4 regions of the Pseudomonas sp. NPDC077451 genome follow, and region 4 is predicted to be linked to each of the others. Evidence: predicted binding sites of a transcription regulator. Region 4 holds the regulator's gene; each other region holds the start of a gene.

Region 1 (4,410 bases), on a different contig from region 4:
ATACACGTAGCCTTCGGCATTCGCCGCCGGATGGTTGGGCTCGTACCGGGCTTGCAGTTCGCTCTGGTCTTCCACCACTCCCAGCACCTGGACGCCGGCCCCCGCCTGGTCCTGCTCAGCGAATAACGACCCGTTCGGCGACCCGTCGGCCTGCTGCAGCATGGTTGCGAACACGGGGTGACGCGCGCGATAAGTCTGGTCGACGCTAGACGACACCGTTTCGGCGTTAGCAATGTTGCTGGAAATGGTGTTGAGACGAGTGCTCTGGGCACTCATGCCGCTGCCGGCGATGCTGAATACACTGCTGAGGGACATGGTTTTGCTCCTTTTATTCGCCGCGCAGGGCGCTCATGAGCCCCCGAAATTTACTGTTGAGCAAGGTGAAACTCGCCTGAAAGTCGATAGCATTCTCGGCATAGGCCGCTTGCTCAACCTGGGCATCAACAGTGTTTTGATCGAGCGACGCGTGTGCCGGCGTGCGGAAACGCAAGCCGGGATCGGCAATCTCCATGCCTTCGGCGGCAATATGCTTGCTGCTAGTCACCGCCACACCGAATCCGCCCTGGTTCTTGCTGTTTTGCGCAGCAAGCACTGAGCTGAATTCCAGATCACGCGCCTTGTAGTTGGGGGTGTCAGCGTTGGCGATGTTGTTGGCAAGCACCTCGGCACGCTGAGCGCGAAAACCGAGCGCCTTCTCATGGATACCGAGTGCCTTGTCGAAACTGATGCTCATGATCTAGCCCTTTGCCGGGTACAAGTCTGCTTAGCAAACACACAGCAAAGCCCATGCCATTTCGGCAACTGACTGATTTATAAGCTTTTTTGAAGAGTGGATTGGACTAGGCGTCAAAAGCGGCAAAGCGTGACCTATGTTTTTGCCGCTCATCCAGCCGATAGCGACAGATTCCTGCCGCCTTTGCTAAGAACCAACCATTACTTTGCTTTGTAGATGATGCCCGGGCTGCATTGCACCATCTGATACAGCTCAGGAAGACCGTTCAGCGCTTCGGATGCTCCCAGAAAGAGGTATCCGCCTGGCTTCAACGTCGCGTGGATTCGTTTGAGGATGTCTTTCTTTACATCAGCGGAAAAATAAATGAGCACGTTGCGGCAGAACACCACATCGAACTTGCCGAGCACGGCATAGCTGTCGAGCAGGTTCTGCACCCGAAACTCAACACGACTACGAATTGCCGGCTTAACCACCCAACGACCCGGGCTTTTCACCTCGAAATGACGCTGCAGCCGCTCACTGGATAAACCTCGAGCGATAGCGAGACTGTCATATTCGGCTGCCTTCGATGCAGCAAGCATGGCGCCTGACAATTCAGTAGCCACGATCTGAACTGCCGTTTTCGGGTGGCTAGGACTACTGCGCTCGTACTCGTCGATGGTCATCGACAGCGAGTAAGGCTCTTGCCCTGATGAACAAGCGGCCGACCAGATACGCAAACGCTGTCCCGGCGCGTTTTTCAGCAGCTCAGGCAGAACGCGGTTTTTCATCACCTCAAAAGGATAGGTGTCACGAAACCAGAGCGTCTCGTTGGTTGTCATGGCGTCCACGACCTGCTCGCGCAGGCCGCTACGCGGCTGGGCCTGAATCTTCCTGACCAAATCGCCAAGCGTTTTGAGCCCTTGCTGCTCCATAAGCTTGTTCAACCTGCTGGACACCAGGTACTGCTTGTTGCTGCCCAGCAGAATGCCGCACGTCTTCTCGAGGAATATTCGGAACTGATCGAAATCCGGATCACCTGACACTAATAATGCCCACCAGTCATATTAAGAGGACGACGCCTCAATTCTTATCCGTAGTCCGGATCCGCTCTATCACTCGATTGGCCAGATCATCTGCCTGAAACTTGGCGAGAAAATCGTCCGCTCCGACCCGCTTGACCATGCTCTGGTTGAACACACCGGAAAGCGAAGTATGCAGCAGAATATGCATATCACGCATAGCCGGATCCTGACGAACCTCCGTCGTCAGGGTGTAACCATCCATTTCTGGCATTTCGATATCGGAAATCATCATTATGAATTCGTCAGACGGCTTCTTGCCCTCAGCTACAAGCTTTCGCAGATAGGTGAGCGCCTGCCGCCCATCATTGTGCGCAACGACCTCGATTCCCAGATTCTGCAGACAACGCATGATCTGCTTACGCGCCACAGACGAGTCATCGACAATCAGTACCCGACTGGTTGACGCCTTGTTACTGGTTGCCTCGTCCGCAATGCTGACCGAGAGCACTTCGGACACCGGCGCCACTTCGGCGAGTATCTTTTCAACGTCGATGATTTCCACCATCTGTTGATCTACATGAGTCACGGCCGTCAAATAATGGTCGTGCCCAACACCCTTAGGGGGCGGAAGAATATCTTCCCAGTTCATGTTGACTATCCGCTCCACCGAGCGGACCAAGAAACCAAGCACCTTGGTGTTGTATTCGACAATGATGGCAAAACTATTCGGCAAATCCTGTAGCACTGGCTTTCCGGTAGCAGCGGACAAATCGAGGATAGAAAGCGTGCTTCCCCGAATGTTCGCCACCCCTCTCACCACCGGGCTCGACCGAGGCATGACCGTGAGCCGAGGGCACTGCAGCACCTCTTTGACCTTGAACACGTTGATGCCATAAAGCTGCTTGCCGTCCAGTCTGAACAACAGCAGCTCCAAACGGTTCTGTCCCACCAGCTGCGTACGCTGGTTAACCGAATCCAATACACCGGCCATGCCAGTTCCTCTTGCGTGTGAGATGGGCGGGCAGACATCTGTAGCTCAGACTATCTGGCGCTGAAGTGGCATGCATGCCAACACCGATTTGCAAAATACCTGTCTCGCCTGCCCAGTCAGTTTCTGAACGGTCAACAAACGGCACGTCCCTTGCTTCAACCAACACATGAGCAAACAGACGACTTTTTTCCGGCATCCGTGCAAGACGCTTTTCCAAACGTTTCTGTTGGCGACTCTGTGCGCGCTGAGCCAGCTGGCTGACTCAGCAAGCTTTACGCGACCTGAACAGCTTATCGACGCGACCCGCGCTTTTCTTGAGCGGGAAGTAACTGACTATTTACAGCGTAGTCAAATCCAGGCGCGCTACGAGATCGAGCTGAACAGGCTGGACCCGCGCCTACGGCTAGCGGCCTGCGATCAAGGATTGACGACCAGACTCGAAAGCCCGGCACAACCCGTTGGTCGCATTACCGTGCGAGTTAGCTGTGAAGCTACTTCGCCCTGGTCCGTTTTCGTCCCTGCACAGGTCCATTTGTTCCGGGAAGTAATCGTAGCCAGACGGCCCCTGGCCCGAGAGAGTGTCGTAGAGCTAGCCGATGTTACCCTTGCCGAGCGCGACGTCAGCCTGCTCAATCAAGGCTATCTGACCTCGTTCGACCAAGTGCTGGGCAATAAGATTACCCGTAGCGCCCTCCCCGACCAGGTGCTACCTCCAACCTACTTATCACCAGCTGAAATAGTCCGAAAAGGCGACCAGGTGGTAATCAGCGCGAAAAACTCTACGATAAATGTAAGAATGCCTGGCGAGGCGCTGTCCGACGGCGCGCTTGGCTCTCAGATCAGAGTCAAAAACCAGCGCTCCGGACGGACCATCAAAGCCCGCGTCGTTGGTCCCGGGCAAGTAGAAGTCGCAATGTGAAGGCGGGCGCCGCTACGCCAGCCGCCCGTATGAAAAAAGACTAAAGTTTTATTTGGATTTGCCGAAAAGCAGGCAAGCGTCCTGACTTATTCGAGGTTTCGATCATGGTTATCGATTTCAATCGGCCTAACAGTGCCGTCAATTCAACCAGCAATGGGCGTAGCAGCAACGTCCAGAACACTGAGCGACCAACGGCTCAGCAGCCCTCTACTGACGAAGCAAAGACCACCGGCAACAGCCCGGTATCGGGGGAGAGCGTTCAGCTGAGCCCCGAAGCCCAGCGCCTTCAGCAGACCACCGAGAAGTTGAACCAGCAGCCCGCCGTTGATCAAGAGCGTGTTGCTCAGATCAAGCAGGCAATCGCCGATGGTAGCTATCAGGTGGACAGCCAGCGAGTGGCATCGAAGCTACTGTCGTTCGAAAGCCAGCGCTGAGCCTGACACCAATGCGAGCGGGCGTGAGTGCAACAGAGGCCACTATGCTAGATTCCGAATTGCTCCAGCAGCTGACCAACGATATCGACACCGCCAGAACGCTACGCGAGCTCACCGACGCGGAATATCTGGCCCTCTCTGAGCGTAATCTCGGTGGGCTGGAGCAGCTGCTCACGCAAAAACAGGCACTGCTGGCACTTTTGGGCCAACACGGCACGCTACGCAGCCAGGCATTAGCTAGGGCACAGCTGAGCGCCGACCGCAACGGCTTGGCACAGTTTGCCGCAGCTTCGGAGATAGGCGGCGAGATCCTTGCCCAGGCAGAACAG
Region 2 (4,410 bases), on a different contig from region 4:
TTTTGCGACGGCTGGATTGCTCATCGACGTGTCCTCTCCGGGTATCGGGAGCCGCAACGGCTCCCTGGTGGCGGGATCAGAGGGTGGTATCGCCTTTCAGGCCGATCGCGAACTGTTCGAGATAGGCGTTGGGCGTGTGTCCGTCGTAGGTGATGCCATCAATGGTGTCGGCCAGCGGCTCGCGGACGCCATCTTCATCGGCTGCGGGAAAGTCGTCCGCAGTGAGCAGGCCGTCTTCGATCAGCGCGGCGGCGGCTTCGCGGTAGATGTCGGGGCGATAAACCTGCTTGGCGGTCTCCAGGTACCAGCTGTCCGGCTTGGCTTCGGCGATCTGGCCCCAGCGGCGCATCTGCGTCAGGTACCAGATGGCGTCGGAGTAGTAGGGGTAGGTGGCGTGATAGCGGAAGAAGACGTTGAAGTCCGGTACCTCGCGCTTGTCGCCCTTCTCGAACTCGAAGGTGCCGGTCATGGAATTGGCGATGACCTTGGCATCGGCACCCACATATTCGGGGCGTGAGAGGATCTCCACCGCTTCCTGGCGGTTGGCGTTGTTGTTTTCATCAAGCCACTTGCCGGCGCGGATCAGCGCCTTGACCAGCCGTTTGTGAGTTTCCGGGTTGGCTTCGGCCCAGGCCTTGGAGACGCCGAAGACCTTCTCCGACATGTTCTTGCGGATCGCGTAGTCGGCCACTACCGGCACGCCGATACCCTTGAACACCGCCTGCTGGTTCCACGGCTCGCCAACGCTGTAGCCATGGATGGTGCCGGCTTCCATGGTCGATGGCATCTGTGGCGGCGGAGTGACCGAGAGCAATGCCTGGGCATCGATCTGGCCGCTGATGTCGCCCTTGTTCGGTGCGTAGTAGCCGGGATGAATGCCGCCAGCGGCGAGCCAGTAGCGCAGCTCGTAGTTGTGCGTGGAGACCGGGAAGACCATGCCCAGGTTGAACGACTTGCCACTGGCGTTGAGCTGCTCGATCACCGGCTTCAACGCGTCGGCCTTGATTGGGTGCTGCGGTTTGCCATCGACCATGGGCACGTTGGGTTTCATCTGCTCCCAGACGGCGTTAGACATCGTGATGGCATTGCCATTGAGGTCCATGGTGAAGGCCGTAATGATGTCGGCCTTGGTGCCAAAGCCGATGGTGGCGCCGATCGGCTGGCCGGAGAGCATGTGCGCGCCGTCCAGCTCGCCATCGATCACGCGGTCCAGCAGCACCTTCCAGTTGGCTTGAGCTTCGAGCGTGACATAGAGGCCTTCATCTTCGAAAAAGCCCTTTTCGTAGGCGATGGCCAGGGGCGCCATGTCAGTGAGCTTGATGAAGCCAAGCTTCAGCTCTTCTTTCTCCGGTTCGGCAGCCCAGGCGGTCATCGGTACCAATTGCAGCAGGGCAGAGCATCCGAGGCTGGCAACCAGCGTTTTCAGCAACGTACGGCGAGTCTTGTGCATGATTCTTCCCTCAATCGCGAAACGAAAAAAAGGCGTAACGGACGCACCCTCTGCATGAGCAGAGCGAGCACCGTTGACGCCTTTGTCAATTCGTCCCGATCACCGCCGTTGGCGACCCGAAGACGTGGTACTGGAGGGATTGCAAGGGGCTTGCCAATTCGCGCAATGCCGGGATTTGCAGCGACTAAAAATAAAAAAGCTAAATCAATACAATGGCTTGCGGATCGAGCCGGTCATGGGTGGGTTGCCGCCGTCTCGGCACGCTGCAACTCGGTTCGGCGCGATAGACGTGCAGCCAGCGCACCCCTTGGCTCCGTTTTGGTTCGTTTGAACGGAGCGCAGGCGTGCTGCTCATGAGGCGGAAAGTGGGCTTGGCTGTCTAGGCGTTGTTGCGGGGGCGAGGGCAGTACGGTTCGGCCCAGAACCGCGTGGTTTGAGAAGCGAACAGATCCGCTACGAGGGACGCCATCGTGCAGGTTTCAGCACTGGACCCTTACCTGACACCCGGCATGGTCTTGCACGGCCGAATGCATTCGGCCATTTGGCTAGGCTAACGCTAGAGGGCCGAAACGCCGCTGCAGGTTACTGCCCCAGCAGGTCGTTCATCGCAATGATCTGTTCAGCCACCTGAATCAGCTTTTGCTGGCGGCTCATGGCCTGGCGGCGCATCAGGGTGTAGGCCTCTTCCTCGTTGCAGCTGCGCATCTTCATCAGCATGCCCTTGGCGAGTTCGATGCGCTTGCGTTCAACCAGTTGCTGGTCGCGCGCGTGCAGTTGCGCACGGATCGCCTGGTCACTTTCGAAGCGGGCCATGGCCACGTCGAGGATCGGTTTCAGCCGCTGGGCCTGGATGCCTTCAACGATATAGGCGCTGACGCCGGCGCGAATGGCTTGGCGCATGGCGTTGGGGTTGTTGTCGTCGGTGAACATGACGATGGGGCGCGGCTGGTCACGGCTGACCATCACCACTTGTTCCATTACGTCGCGGCCGGGGGAGTCGGTGTCAATCAGCACCACATCCGGGCGAATCGCCTCGACCCGTTCGGGCAGGTCGATGGTCAGACCGGATTCCTCTACCACCTCGAAACCGGCTTCGATCAGAGCGCTGCGCAAGCGTCCGACCTTGCGTGGGGTATCGTCGATCAGGAGAACGCGAAGCATGACAGTCTCCCTTTTCAAGGCTTGGGGTGCGGTGCGGTGTCGGCCAGTGCATGCAACGCAAAGCTGCGTGCGTAACCCGCCGGATCGCTGCCATCCCAGCGACTGCCGTCCATGAGAATGGCGTTGCGCATGGGTGAGTCGGGCACAGGGATGTTCAAGGCAGTCGCCGCGTCACGGTAGAGGCTGGTCTGCTGCACGCTTTGCGCCACGGCGAGGTAATCCGGATCTTCGCGCAGCAGGCCCCAACGGCGTAGCTGAGTCATGAACCAGAGGCCGTCGGAGTGGTAGGGCATGTTCACTTCGCCGTTGCCAAAGAAGCGCAGCGGGTGCTTGTCCAGCCAGGCATGGCCGAGGCCGTCTTCATATTGACCGAGAAAGCGCGGCTCGATGGCCGCAACGGGCGCATCGACATAGTCGCTACCAGCGATCAGTTGTGCGGTGCTGCGGCGGTTTTCCTGGCTCTCGTCTATGAAACGGCTGGCCTCGAGGATGGCCATGACCAGCGCACGGGCGGTATTGGGGTACTGATCGACGAATTCGCGCGTGCAGCCGAGCACTTTTTCCGGATGGTCCGGCCAGATCGATTGGCTGGTCGCGATGGTGAAGCCCATGTCTTCTTCAATGGCCTGCGCGCCCCAGGGCTCGCCGGCGCAGAAGCCATCGATGCGACGCGCCCGTAAATGGGCCACCATCAAGGACGGCGGCACCACCAGCGTGCGCACGTCGGCCAACGGGTGAATGCCGTAGGCGGCCAGCCAGTAGTAGAGCCAGAGTGCATGAGTACCGGTTGGAAATGTCTGCGCGAGGGTTAGTTTTGCACCACTCTGGCGCACGCATTTGCCGAGCGCATCGGGATCGGTCACGCCGGCGGCCTTCAGCTCGCGGGAGAGGCTGATGCTCTGACCGTTTTGCGCCAGCCCCATCAGCACGGCCATGTCCTTCGGTGCACCGCCTCCGATGCCCAAATGCACGGCGTAGATCAGCCCGTAAAGCCCATGAGCGGCATCCAGTTCGCCTTCAACGAGTTTGTCTCGCACGCTGGACCAGGAACTCTGCCGTTGCAGGTTGAGCGTGAGGCCGTAGGGCTGGGCAAAGCCCTGGGTGGCGGCGACGATCAGTGATGCAGCATCGGTCAACGCCATGAAACCAAGGTTCACGACATGCTTTTCTGGCGCGTCGCTGCCGGCGACCCAGGCTTTGGCGTCAGGGCGGAGCGAAGGGGTGGGATCGGTCATGCTGAGGGGAACCTTTGCCATGCGAAGCGCACACCGTCCGGAAGGGGTTCGGTGCGAGCCGGGATAACTGACTCAGGTTTAGCAAGCCACATGCCAAGCGCAGGACACGACGCGTCTATCTAGTCGGAGCACGAACAGCGGCAGTGGCGAATGGACTGGTCGTCACCCCGGAACCGGGATCCCGCAATTCAGCGCGGATACAACGGCGGCAGTGCGCTGGCTTCCCGCTCTGCATCGCCAGCCTGTCTTGCCGGCAGGCTCTGAATGGCCTGCCACAAGGCTTCGCCCTGCCAGCGTTGACCGGTCTCGCTGTACAGTGCACCGTTTAGCCCATCGAGTGCGTCGGACAGCGGCTCGAAGCGCGCCGCCATATCGGCCAACGTCTCGGGCTGCTGACGCGCCCAGGCATCAAGTGCATGGCGGGTAGCCTGGGTGTCATTGGCCAGGCAGGCCCGTTTCAGGTCATCGAGCAGGCTGCGCGGGGTCGGACCGGTCTGCACGGTGCGGATCACCGCAGGTTGGCTACGCGCATGCAGCCACAGGCCAAAACCGAGCAGGGTGGTC
Region 3 (4,410 bases), on a different contig from region 4:
CCGCTGGACGTCGGCGTGCGGGCGATCAATGCCATGCTTACCCTCGGCAAGGGCCAGCGCGTTGGCCTGTTCGCCGGTTCCGGTGTGGGCAAGAGCGTGCTGCTGGGCATGATCACCCGGCAGACCAAGGCCGACGTGGTAGTAGTCGGGTTGATCGGCGAGCGGGGTCGCGAGGTGCAGGAGTTTCTGCTGCATTCGCTGGGCGAGGAGGGCCTGAAGAAGGCCGTGGTCGTCGTCGCGCCAGCCAACGAGTCGCCCTTGATGCGCCTCAAGGCCACCGAGCTGTGCCACAGCATCGCGGCGTATTTCCGCGACCAGGGCAACGATGTGCTGTTGCTGGTCGATTCCTTGACCCGCTATGCGATGGCCCAGCGCGAAATCGCCCTGGCCCTGGGCGAACCGCCGGCCACCAAGGGCTATCCGCCTTCGGTATTCGGCATGCTGCCGGAACTGGTGGAGAGCGCCGGCAATGGTGCCAACGACAATGGCAGCCTCAGTGCGCTGTACACCGTGTTGGCCGAAGGCGACGACCAGCAGGACCCGATCGTCGATTGCGCGCGGGCGATTCTCGACGGCCACATCGTTCTGTCGCGTCGGTTGGCCGACGCCGGCCATTACCCGGCCATCGACATCTGCGCCTCGGTCAGCCGCTGCATGAGCCAGGTCGGTCAGCCGCCGCATCTCGGCGCGGCGCGCCAGCTCAAGGAGTTCTACAGCACCTACGAGAAGATCAAGGAACTGATCCCGCTGGGCGGTTACAGCCCGGGCGCAGACCTGAAAACCGACCGCGCCGTGAAGCTGGCACCCACCATCGAGCGCTTCCTGCGCCAGGAAGTGGGCGAAGCCGCGGAGCTGGAAACCAGTCTCACCATCCTGCAGAGCATCATCAAACAACCATGAAGCAGCAGATCGAAACGCTCACGCGCCTGGCCAGCCTGCGTGGCAACCGGGTCAAGCAGATGCTCGGGCAGGTTCAGTATCAGCAGAATCTCTGCCAGCGCTATCGCAACAACATCACTGGCCTCAGCCGTCTGTGCGGCTTCAGCGTGCCGATGAGCACACCCTTGCAGCGCGACAACCAGCAGCGCTACAAGGCCACGCTGTACAAGATGGTCGAGTTGCAGCGCCGTGAACTGGCGGTGGCCGAGCAGGCGCTGACGCGCATTCAGCAGGAGCTGCTGCAGGCCATGCGCAGCGAGAAGGTGGTCGAGCATGTGATCGAGGCCAAGATGCAGCAGTGGCAGCAACTGTTGATGGCGCAGGAACAGAAGATTCAGGATGGCCTAGCCGCGCAGACTTGGTGGCGTAACCAGATTGCCTAGGTGGTGGGGTTGGGCTACAAGTTTGCTTGGCCCCGGCCCCTCACCCCAGCCCTCTCCCCAAAGGGGCGAGGGGGCGTGTACGGCGCGGTGGACGGGTGGGGGCTGGATGCAGGGCCCCGGCGAAGGTTACGCAAAGGCAACCCGGGCACGTCGGCAACGGCCCGTAGGGCCAAATCCCTCTCCCTGATGGCGCAGAACCAAAAGATTCAAGGATGGCCTGGCGACGAAAAGGCCACCCTGGGCATGCCGGCAATGACTTGCACGGCCGACTCCCTCGCCCCGCTTGCGGGGAGAGGGCTGGGGTGAGGGGGTGTGCTTGAACACCGCACCGGAGGACCGGCTGAAAACGGTCCGCCTGTCAGCCCCAGCAAAAAAATATTTAAGGTTTCCGCCCGAGCGGTCGCTTGTTAGGCAGTAACCACCGAGTTGGAACGAAATCATGGAAATCAGCCGGCAGTTCAAGCCCGCCATTGCAATGCCCACCGAGACCGCCGCGGCGCGTCCGGCCAGCGCCCGTCCTGCAGCCCAGGCGGCCGCACGTCCAGCTGCAAGCCTGCCGCTGGAGCAAATGCAGGATGCCCTGCGCGCCATGCCCGAGGTCGATCTGGATCGCGTAGCGGCCATCAAGCAAGCCCTGCAGCGCGGCGAGATCTCTACCGATGTGGGCGAACTGGCCAGCAGCATGCTCAGCTATCACCGCGGAAACGATGCGTGAGCCAGCGCGAAAAGCTGCTGGCAGTCGTCGATGACGATCTCCAGCAGGACTGCGGCGATTACCTCGCCTTGCGCGAGCTGATGCAGGAACTCTACGGCCGTCTGCTCGAACGCGATGTGCCGGAAATCGACCGCATTAATATGCAAATCACAGTCCGCGTCGAAGCCATTGCCGCGCGTGCCCAGCGTCGCAGCAAGGTGCTGGCGGCTTTCCGGCTGGAAACCTCCGGCGTGGGCATGCGCCGGCTGTTGTCCAGCTGCACCGGCGAGCGCGGCGAATCCCTTCAGCAGCACTGGCGGCAGGTCGGTGACCTCGCCGTGCAGTGCCAGCAGTTCAACGAGCACAACGGCAAGCTGCTCGCCATGCACCACGACATCCTTCAGCAACTGCTCGCCGGTGGGCAGGACGCTCGGCTCTACTCGCCTCAGGCTTACTGAGGCGCAACGTTCGGCTTCCTGCGCCTTCCGTTAGCAAGCGCGCCGCGCTGGCCTCATGTTGGGGTAACCCACCCGCATATCCACCGCGAATGTTGGATGGGAAAACAACATCCGTCCTGCATCCAGTGGCGCTCGAAGTCGCTTCTAGCCTTGCAGATCGCCAGCAAGCTGGCTCCTACAGGAGCGCGCTATCGCGGCGGCGGCTGCCTGTCGTGATGCGCTCAATTTGCACGCAACGCTTTTGGTAGGAGCCAGCTTGCTGGCGATCGAAGCCTGCGAGCGCCATCAGGTCAAAAGGCTCGTCTCGAGCCAAAGCCTTCCACAGCTCAATCCACTTCATGGCGCTTTTGGGAGCGACCCACGCTTGTCGAGTCGCTCGCGCTGATAAGGATTAATCCTTTTCGGTTGCCGCTTTAACTCCCTCGCCTTTCACGTCGCCTTTATAGACAGATGTTCCGCCATCGGCCGAGGCGGAAACGGTGCTTCCCCGTTTCCTTGTCTTGTCGCGTTGCGGAAGCCTTTTTTCTGCATGGCCGGCTCTGAAACGCCCGTAATACGGGTATTCGAGAACTGGCATCCAACTTGCTCTACCTGTTTCAAGAGGGGATGGTGATGGCTATAAATTCCGATTACGTACAACAGATGTCGACGCAGTTGGCCACCTACGAAGTTCAGGGTTCGTTGGATCGGCTTAACCGCAACGAATCGCGCTACAAAGCTCAGCGCGACGCGTTGAACTCGCTGCGCACGTCGATGACGACTTTCAAGTCCGCCATCACCAAGCTCAACAGCAGCACGTCGAGCATGCTGACCAACAGTGCGACCTTCAGTCAGGAGGGGTACGCCACCGCTACCGTGGGCACCACGGCAAAAGCCGGCACCTACGACTTCTTCGTCGAGCGCCTGGCCGCCAAGCAGCAGGTCGCTGTACAGGGCCTGGTCGATGGCAGCCTGAGCGGCACCCTGACGCTGAATGCCCAGGCCTTCGACCTGAGCCAATACGCCACGCTGAGCGATGCTGCCACGGCTATAAACGATGCTGGGCTCGGTGTACAAGCAACGCTGGTACGCAGCGATGGCGCGGTCAGCCTGGTGGTCAGCAGCGAGCAAACCGGCGCCGCCAATGCGTTCAGTCTCAGCATGACGGGCAACGCTGCCGCAACCACGACCCAGCTATCCACTGCTCAAGACGCCATGGTGCGTCTGGGTGGTAGTTATGGCACCGGCGGCATTGAGCTGACCAGCGCCAGCAACACCTTCACCGACGTCATCGATGGCGTCAGCCTGACCGTGAGCAAGACCCATACGGCGACTGACACCGCGTTGACTGTCACGGTGGGTCAGGACAAGGCCGGCACCCAGGCCAAGGCGCAGACCTTCATCGATGCCTTTAACGCGCTGATGACGAGTTTCGACTCGCTCACCGCCAGCGGCAGCGACAGTGCCAAACGCGGCGCTCTGGCCGGCGATTCCAGCGTGCGCTCCATCGAGAGCCGCCTGAATGGCCTGCTGCGTGCCGATTTCGGTGGCAAGAGCCTGATCGAGTTCGGCATCAGTGCCGACCGTAACGGCAAGCTGACCATTGACGCCAAGCGCTTCGAAGCTGCGGTCGCTAATGATCCCGCGGGCTTCGAGGAGCTGTTCACTGGCACTGACAAGCTGCTCGACAGCATGGACAAGACCGTCGCCGCGTACACCAGCAGCACCAACGGGCTGCTGAAGAACCGCATGGACACGCTGGACATGAACCTGCGCCGTATCGACGAGCAGTTCGACAACCTCCAGCAGCAGTACGACACCCATTACAGCCGCTACCTGCGGCAGTTCACCACGATGATGCAGACCATGCAGAGCATGGAGCAGACCAGCGGAATGTTCTCGATGCCAACCACACCGCAAGCTAACGGATTGTTCTCATGAACAGCTATCACCCTAA
Region 4 (4,410 bases):
CACCACATCCGTGACAGCCTCGGCATGAGCCTGTCCGGTGGCGAACGACGCCGCGTCGAGATAGCCCGCGCCCTGGCCACGGCACCCAAGTTCATTCTTCTTGACGAACCCTTCGCAGGCGTCGACCCCATCTCGGTCGGCGACATCAAGCAGATCATTCATCACCTGAAGGCCAAGGGCATCGGCGTCCTGATCACCGATCACAACGTCCGCGAAACGCTGGATATCTGCGAAACCGCCTACATCGTCAACGACGGTCAATTGATCGCCGAAGGCGACGCAGAGACCATCTTGGCCAACCAGCTGGTCAAGGAAGTCTATCTGGGACACGAATTCCGACTTTGAAGTCGTTTTTTCTGCCCGGACGAACCTACAGGGCTAGGCAAAGGCTTCAATGGCAGGCATATAATTTGCTTACACGGGCGCGCGGCGCCAGCGAAATCGGAACAGGCGCGGTTGCGCCGGCAAAAAAGGTTCGAAGTCCTCTGCCATGAAACCATCGCTAGTCCTGAAGATGGGCCAGCAGCTGACGATGACACCGCAGCTGCAACAAGCCATACGATTGCTCCAGCTATCCACGCTTGATCTCCAACAAGAGATTCAGGAAGCGCTGGATTCCAATCCCATGCTCGAGCGCGAAGAAGACGGGGATGATTTCGACAACTCCGATCCGATGGCCGAGTCTGTCGAAAAGAAAAGCGAAAGCCCTTCGACTGACTCAACCGTGCAAAGCGAGCCGGACAACAATTACGAGGAGCCCATCAACACGGTGGAGAACCTCGAAGAAGGCGACTGGGGCGACCGCATCCCAAATGAGCTGCCGGTAGACACCGCTTGGGAAGACATCTATCAGACCAGCGCCAGCAGCTTGCCGAGCAGCGATGACGATGAGTGGGATTTCACCAGCCGGACCTCTAGCGGCGAAAGCCTGCAAAGCCATCTGCTCTGGCAACTCAACCTCGCACCGATGAGCGATACCGACCGTCTCATCGCGGCCACCCTGATCGATTGTATCAATCCACAGGGTTATCTCGACGAAACGCTTGAAGAAGTACTCGAGTCGTTTGACCCCGAGCTTGAAATCGAACTCGACGAGATCGAGGTGGTGCTGCGCCGAATTCAGCAGTTCGAGCCCGCAGGCATCGGAGCGCGTGACCTGCGTGAATGCCTGCTGCTGCAGCTTCGTCAACTGCCCGAACGCACCGAGTGGCTGAGTGAGGCCATCCGGCTGGTGAGTGACCACCTGGATATTCTTGGCGGGCGCGATTACAGCTTGCTGATGCGCAGGATGAAGCTCAAAGAAGACGAACTGCGCCAGATCATCGACTTGATTCAAACGCTCAATCCACGCCCCGGCTCTCAGATCGAAGCGGGTGAGCCCGAATATGTGGTGCCTGACGTTATCGTGCGCAAGCACAATGGCCGCTGGTTGGTGGAACTGAATCAGGAGGCAATGCCTCGCCTGAGGGTAAACGCGCAATACGCCGGGTTCGTCAAACGGGCCGATTCAAGCGCGGATAACACCTTCATGCGAAACCAGCTGCAAGAAGCACGCTGGTTCATCAAAAGCCTGCTCAGCCGCAACGAAACGCTGATGAAGGTGGCCACCCAGATCGTCGAGCATCAGCGGGGCTTTTTCGAGCACGGCGACGAGGCCATGAAGCCGCTAGTGCTGTACGACATCGCCGAAGCGGTGGGTATGCATGAGTCGACCATTTCGCGGGTCACGACGCAAAAGTTCATGCACACGCCCCGGGGCATCTATGAACTCAAATATTTCTTTTCGAGCCATGTGAGCACTGCCGAAGGCGGCGAGTGCTCGTCCACTGCCATCCGCGCAATCATCAAGAAACTGGTGGCCGCGGAAAACCAGAAAAAGCCATTGAGCGACAGCAAGATCGCTGGTCTACTGGAGGAACAGGGGATTCAGGTCGCACGCCGCACCGTCGCAAAGTACCGCGAATCACTCGGTATCGCGCCATCCAGCGAGCGCAAGCGGCTGATGTAACACCAGAGCACTGGTCGAGTTCTTCCGAATGGCGGGCTTGCTGCCCACCAATCCGCATGTGGCAAAAAGGAGATGCAGTATGCAAGTCAACATCACTGGCCTTCACCTGGAAATCACAGAACCCCTGCGTGACTACGTCGAAGAGAAATTCGAGCGGTTAGAACGGCATTTCGATCGCATCATTGCCATTCAAGTCGTTCTTCAAGTCGAGAAGCTGAGGCAGAAGGCCGAAGCGACCTTACATGTAGCTGGCCGCGAAGTTGTCGCTAACGCCGAGCACAGCGACATGTACGCCGCGATCGATCTGCTTGCGGACAAGCTCGATCGGCAGCTCATCAAGCACAAAGAAAAACAGCTCGACCACCATCAGGGCGCCCTGGCTCGCTAACCCATCATGATCCGAATCGAAAATATCCTAACCCCCGGCCGCGCCCTAGTGGGCGTACCGGGCGGCAGCAAGAAGCGCGTACTGGAGCAGATCGCCAAGGTGCTTGGTGGGGATCTGCCAGATCTTGATAGCCAAGCGATCTTTGAAAGCTTCATCGCCCGCGAGAAGCTTGGCTCAACCGGCTTCGGCAATGGCATTGCTATCCCGCACTGCCGTATGCCCGGCTGCACATCGCCGCTCAGTGCAGTGCTGAGACTCGATACACCAGTAGATTTCGATGCAATCGACGGCGCTCCCGTCGATCTATTGTTCGTATTGCTGGTGCCAGAAGCAGCCACCGATGAACATCTGGAGCTGCTTCGCCAGATTGCCAGCATGCTGGATCGCGAAGAGGTCCGTGAACGGCTGCGCGGGACCACGTCGGGACAGGAACTGTATCAGGCTGTGATGGATATTCAGAACGGTCGTTAGTTGGCCGTCCGGGACAACATAAGCGGTGGCTGGCAATCCCAACCACCGGGTTCCCTGGAACAAAGCCTAAGGCTGGACCGAGGTTAACAGACGGAAAAACGCACCTTGATTGGCTATCGATGCGTTCTGGCTGGGGTCGAGGCCGTGGCTGTTTTAACGAGACATGTCTACTCGAGTAGTTTCCCAACAGCCTGCTAGGACAGAGCAATATTCTGTCGCCCTAAGCTGAGTGAGGAAAGAAACGTGCCCCTTATCTGCCAATACACACCCTGCCGGCGCGACGCGAAAAAAGGTTTTCGAGGCCAAGCCTTGCTGAATGGAACAGTTCGATGCGGTTGATCATCGTCAGTGGGCGCTCTGGATCGGGCAAGAGCACTGCGCTAAATGTCCTTGAAGACAATGGTTTCTACTGTATCGACAACCTTCCCGCCGGCCTTCTGCCAGAGCTGGCAGAAAGGGCACTGTTGCACACAGAGCTGCTGCAGCCACAAGTCGCGGTATCTATCGATGCGCGCAACCTGCCGAGTCAACTGAAACGCTTTCCCGAGCTGCTCGAAGATGTCCGTGCCCGATATATCCAGTGCGATGTACTGTATCTCGATGCCGCCGACGAGACATTGCTTAAGCGCTTTTCGGAGACCCGTAGGCGGCATCCGCTGACCAACCAGAACCGCTCCCTGGCCGAAGCCATCCGTGACGAAGAACTGCTTCTGGCGCCTATCATCGATCACGCCGACCTGAAGATCGACACCACGCACCTGAATCTTTATCAGCTGCGAGACACGCTGAAGCTTCGCCTGCTGGACAAGCCAGAGCCGGGTACGGCTTTTCTCTTCGAGTCCTTTGGCTTTAAACGTGGCATGCCGGTTGACGCCGATCTGGTATTCGATGTGCGTTGCCTGCCGAATCCTTACTGGAAGGCCGATCTGCGCGATTTTTCGGGGCTGGATCAGCCTGTTGTCGATTATCTCGCTGCACAAACGGACGTCGAGGAAATGTTCCAAGACATCCTGGCCTACTTGAGCAAGTGGCTTCCCCGCTTCGCCGCCAGCAACCGCGCCTATGTCACGGTCGCCATTGGCTGCACCGGTGGGCACCACCGCTCGGTCTATCTGGCCGAGCGGCTCGGTCATGCGCTGCGCGCACCTCTAAAGAACGTCCAGGTCCGCCACCGCGACCTGGCTTAGGAATACACATGCCGTCGTGCGAAATCACCATCATCAACAAGCTCGGTCTGCATGCCCGGGCAGCTGCCAAGTTTGTCGGCGTTGCTAATCGATTCCCTTGCGACATCCGATTGGGGCGCTGCCCCTCCAGCCTCATAGATGGCAAAAGCATCATGGCGGTGATGATGCTCGCTGCCAGTAAAGGCACCCGTTTGCACGTGCAGACAGAGGGCGAGCAGGAGCATGAAGCGCTCCAGGCGCTGATCGCCCTGATCGAAGACTATTTCGAAGAAGGCGAATAGCAAGCGGCAAACGCGGCCGATAACAAGGGCTTCAGGCCAGATAACGCCAGGTGTTCTCCTGTACGTTATCTTTTC

Evidence for each region. The regulator sigma-54, encoded in region 4, starts transcription at its own class of promoters, with help from an activator protein. The targets are predictions, from matches to a motif close to ANTGGCATNNANNTTGCTNT.
Region 1: a site for sigma-54 is predicted at 2,866-2,885, ahead of flgA (flagellar basal body P-ring formation chaperone FlgA). Genes of this name have one in related genera too.
Region 2: a site for sigma-54 is predicted at 1,589-1,608, ahead of ACIGHL_RS02775 (CmpA/NrtA family ABC transporter substrate-binding protein). Genes of this name have one in related genera too.
Region 3: a site for sigma-54 is predicted at 3,044-3,063, ahead of fliD (flagellar filament capping protein FliD). Genes of this name have one in related genera too.

The regions. Positions count from the first base shown of each region.
Region 1 is NZ_JBITVX010000001.1:498,414-502,823, reverse strand. It holds gene flgC (flagellar basal body rod protein FlgC) at 1-315, opposite strand, end outside; gene flgB (flagellar basal body rod protein FlgB) at 329-733, opposite strand; gene ACIGHL_RS02405 (CheR family methyltransferase) at 934-1,758, opposite strand; gene ACIGHL_RS02400 (chemotaxis protein CheV) at 1,796-2,728, opposite strand; gene flgA (flagellar basal body P-ring formation chaperone FlgA) at 2,895-3,647, shown strand; gene flgM (flagellar biosynthesis anti-sigma factor FlgM) at 3,752-4,081, shown strand; gene ACIGHL_RS02385 (flagella synthesis protein FlgN) at 4,126-4,410, shown strand, end outside.
Region 2 is NZ_JBITVX010000001.1:585,920-590,329, forward strand. It holds gene ACIGHL_RS02770 (ABC transporter permease) at 1-24, opposite strand, end outside; gene ACIGHL_RS02775 (CmpA/NrtA family ABC transporter substrate-binding protein) at 77-1,450, opposite strand; gene ACIGHL_RS02780 (ANTAR domain-containing response regulator) at 2,033-2,611, opposite strand; gene ACIGHL_RS02785 (CmpA/NrtA family ABC transporter substrate-binding protein) at 2,626-3,846, opposite strand; gene ACIGHL_RS02790 (BatD family protein) at 4,035-4,410, opposite strand, start outside.
Region 3 is NZ_JBITVX010000004.1:171,679-176,088, forward strand. It holds gene fliI (flagellar protein export ATPase FliI) at 1-900, shown strand, start outside; gene ACIGHL_RS09135 (flagellar FliJ family protein) at 897-1,322, shown strand; gene flgM (flagellar biosynthesis anti-sigma factor FlgM) at 1,762-2,037, shown strand; gene flgN (flagellar protein FlgN) at 2,034-2,474, shown strand; gene ACIGHL_RS09150 (hypothetical protein) at 2,650-2,814, opposite strand; gene fliD (flagellar filament capping protein FliD) at 3,087-4,394, shown strand; gene fliS (flagellar export chaperone FliS) at 4,391-4,410, shown strand, end outside.
Region 4 is NZ_JBITVX010000005.1:93,774-98,183, forward strand. It holds gene lptB (LPS export ABC transporter ATP-binding protein) at 1-345, shown strand, start outside; gene ACIGHL_RS10340 (RNA polymerase factor sigma-54) at 491-2,008, shown strand; gene hpf (ribosome hibernation-promoting factor, HPF/YfiA family) at 2,088-2,396, shown strand; gene ptsN (PTS IIA-like nitrogen regulatory protein PtsN) at 2,403-2,867, shown strand; gene rapZ (RNase adapter RapZ) at 3,197-4,054, shown strand; gene ACIGHL_RS10360 (HPr family phosphocarrier protein) at 4,063-4,335, shown strand.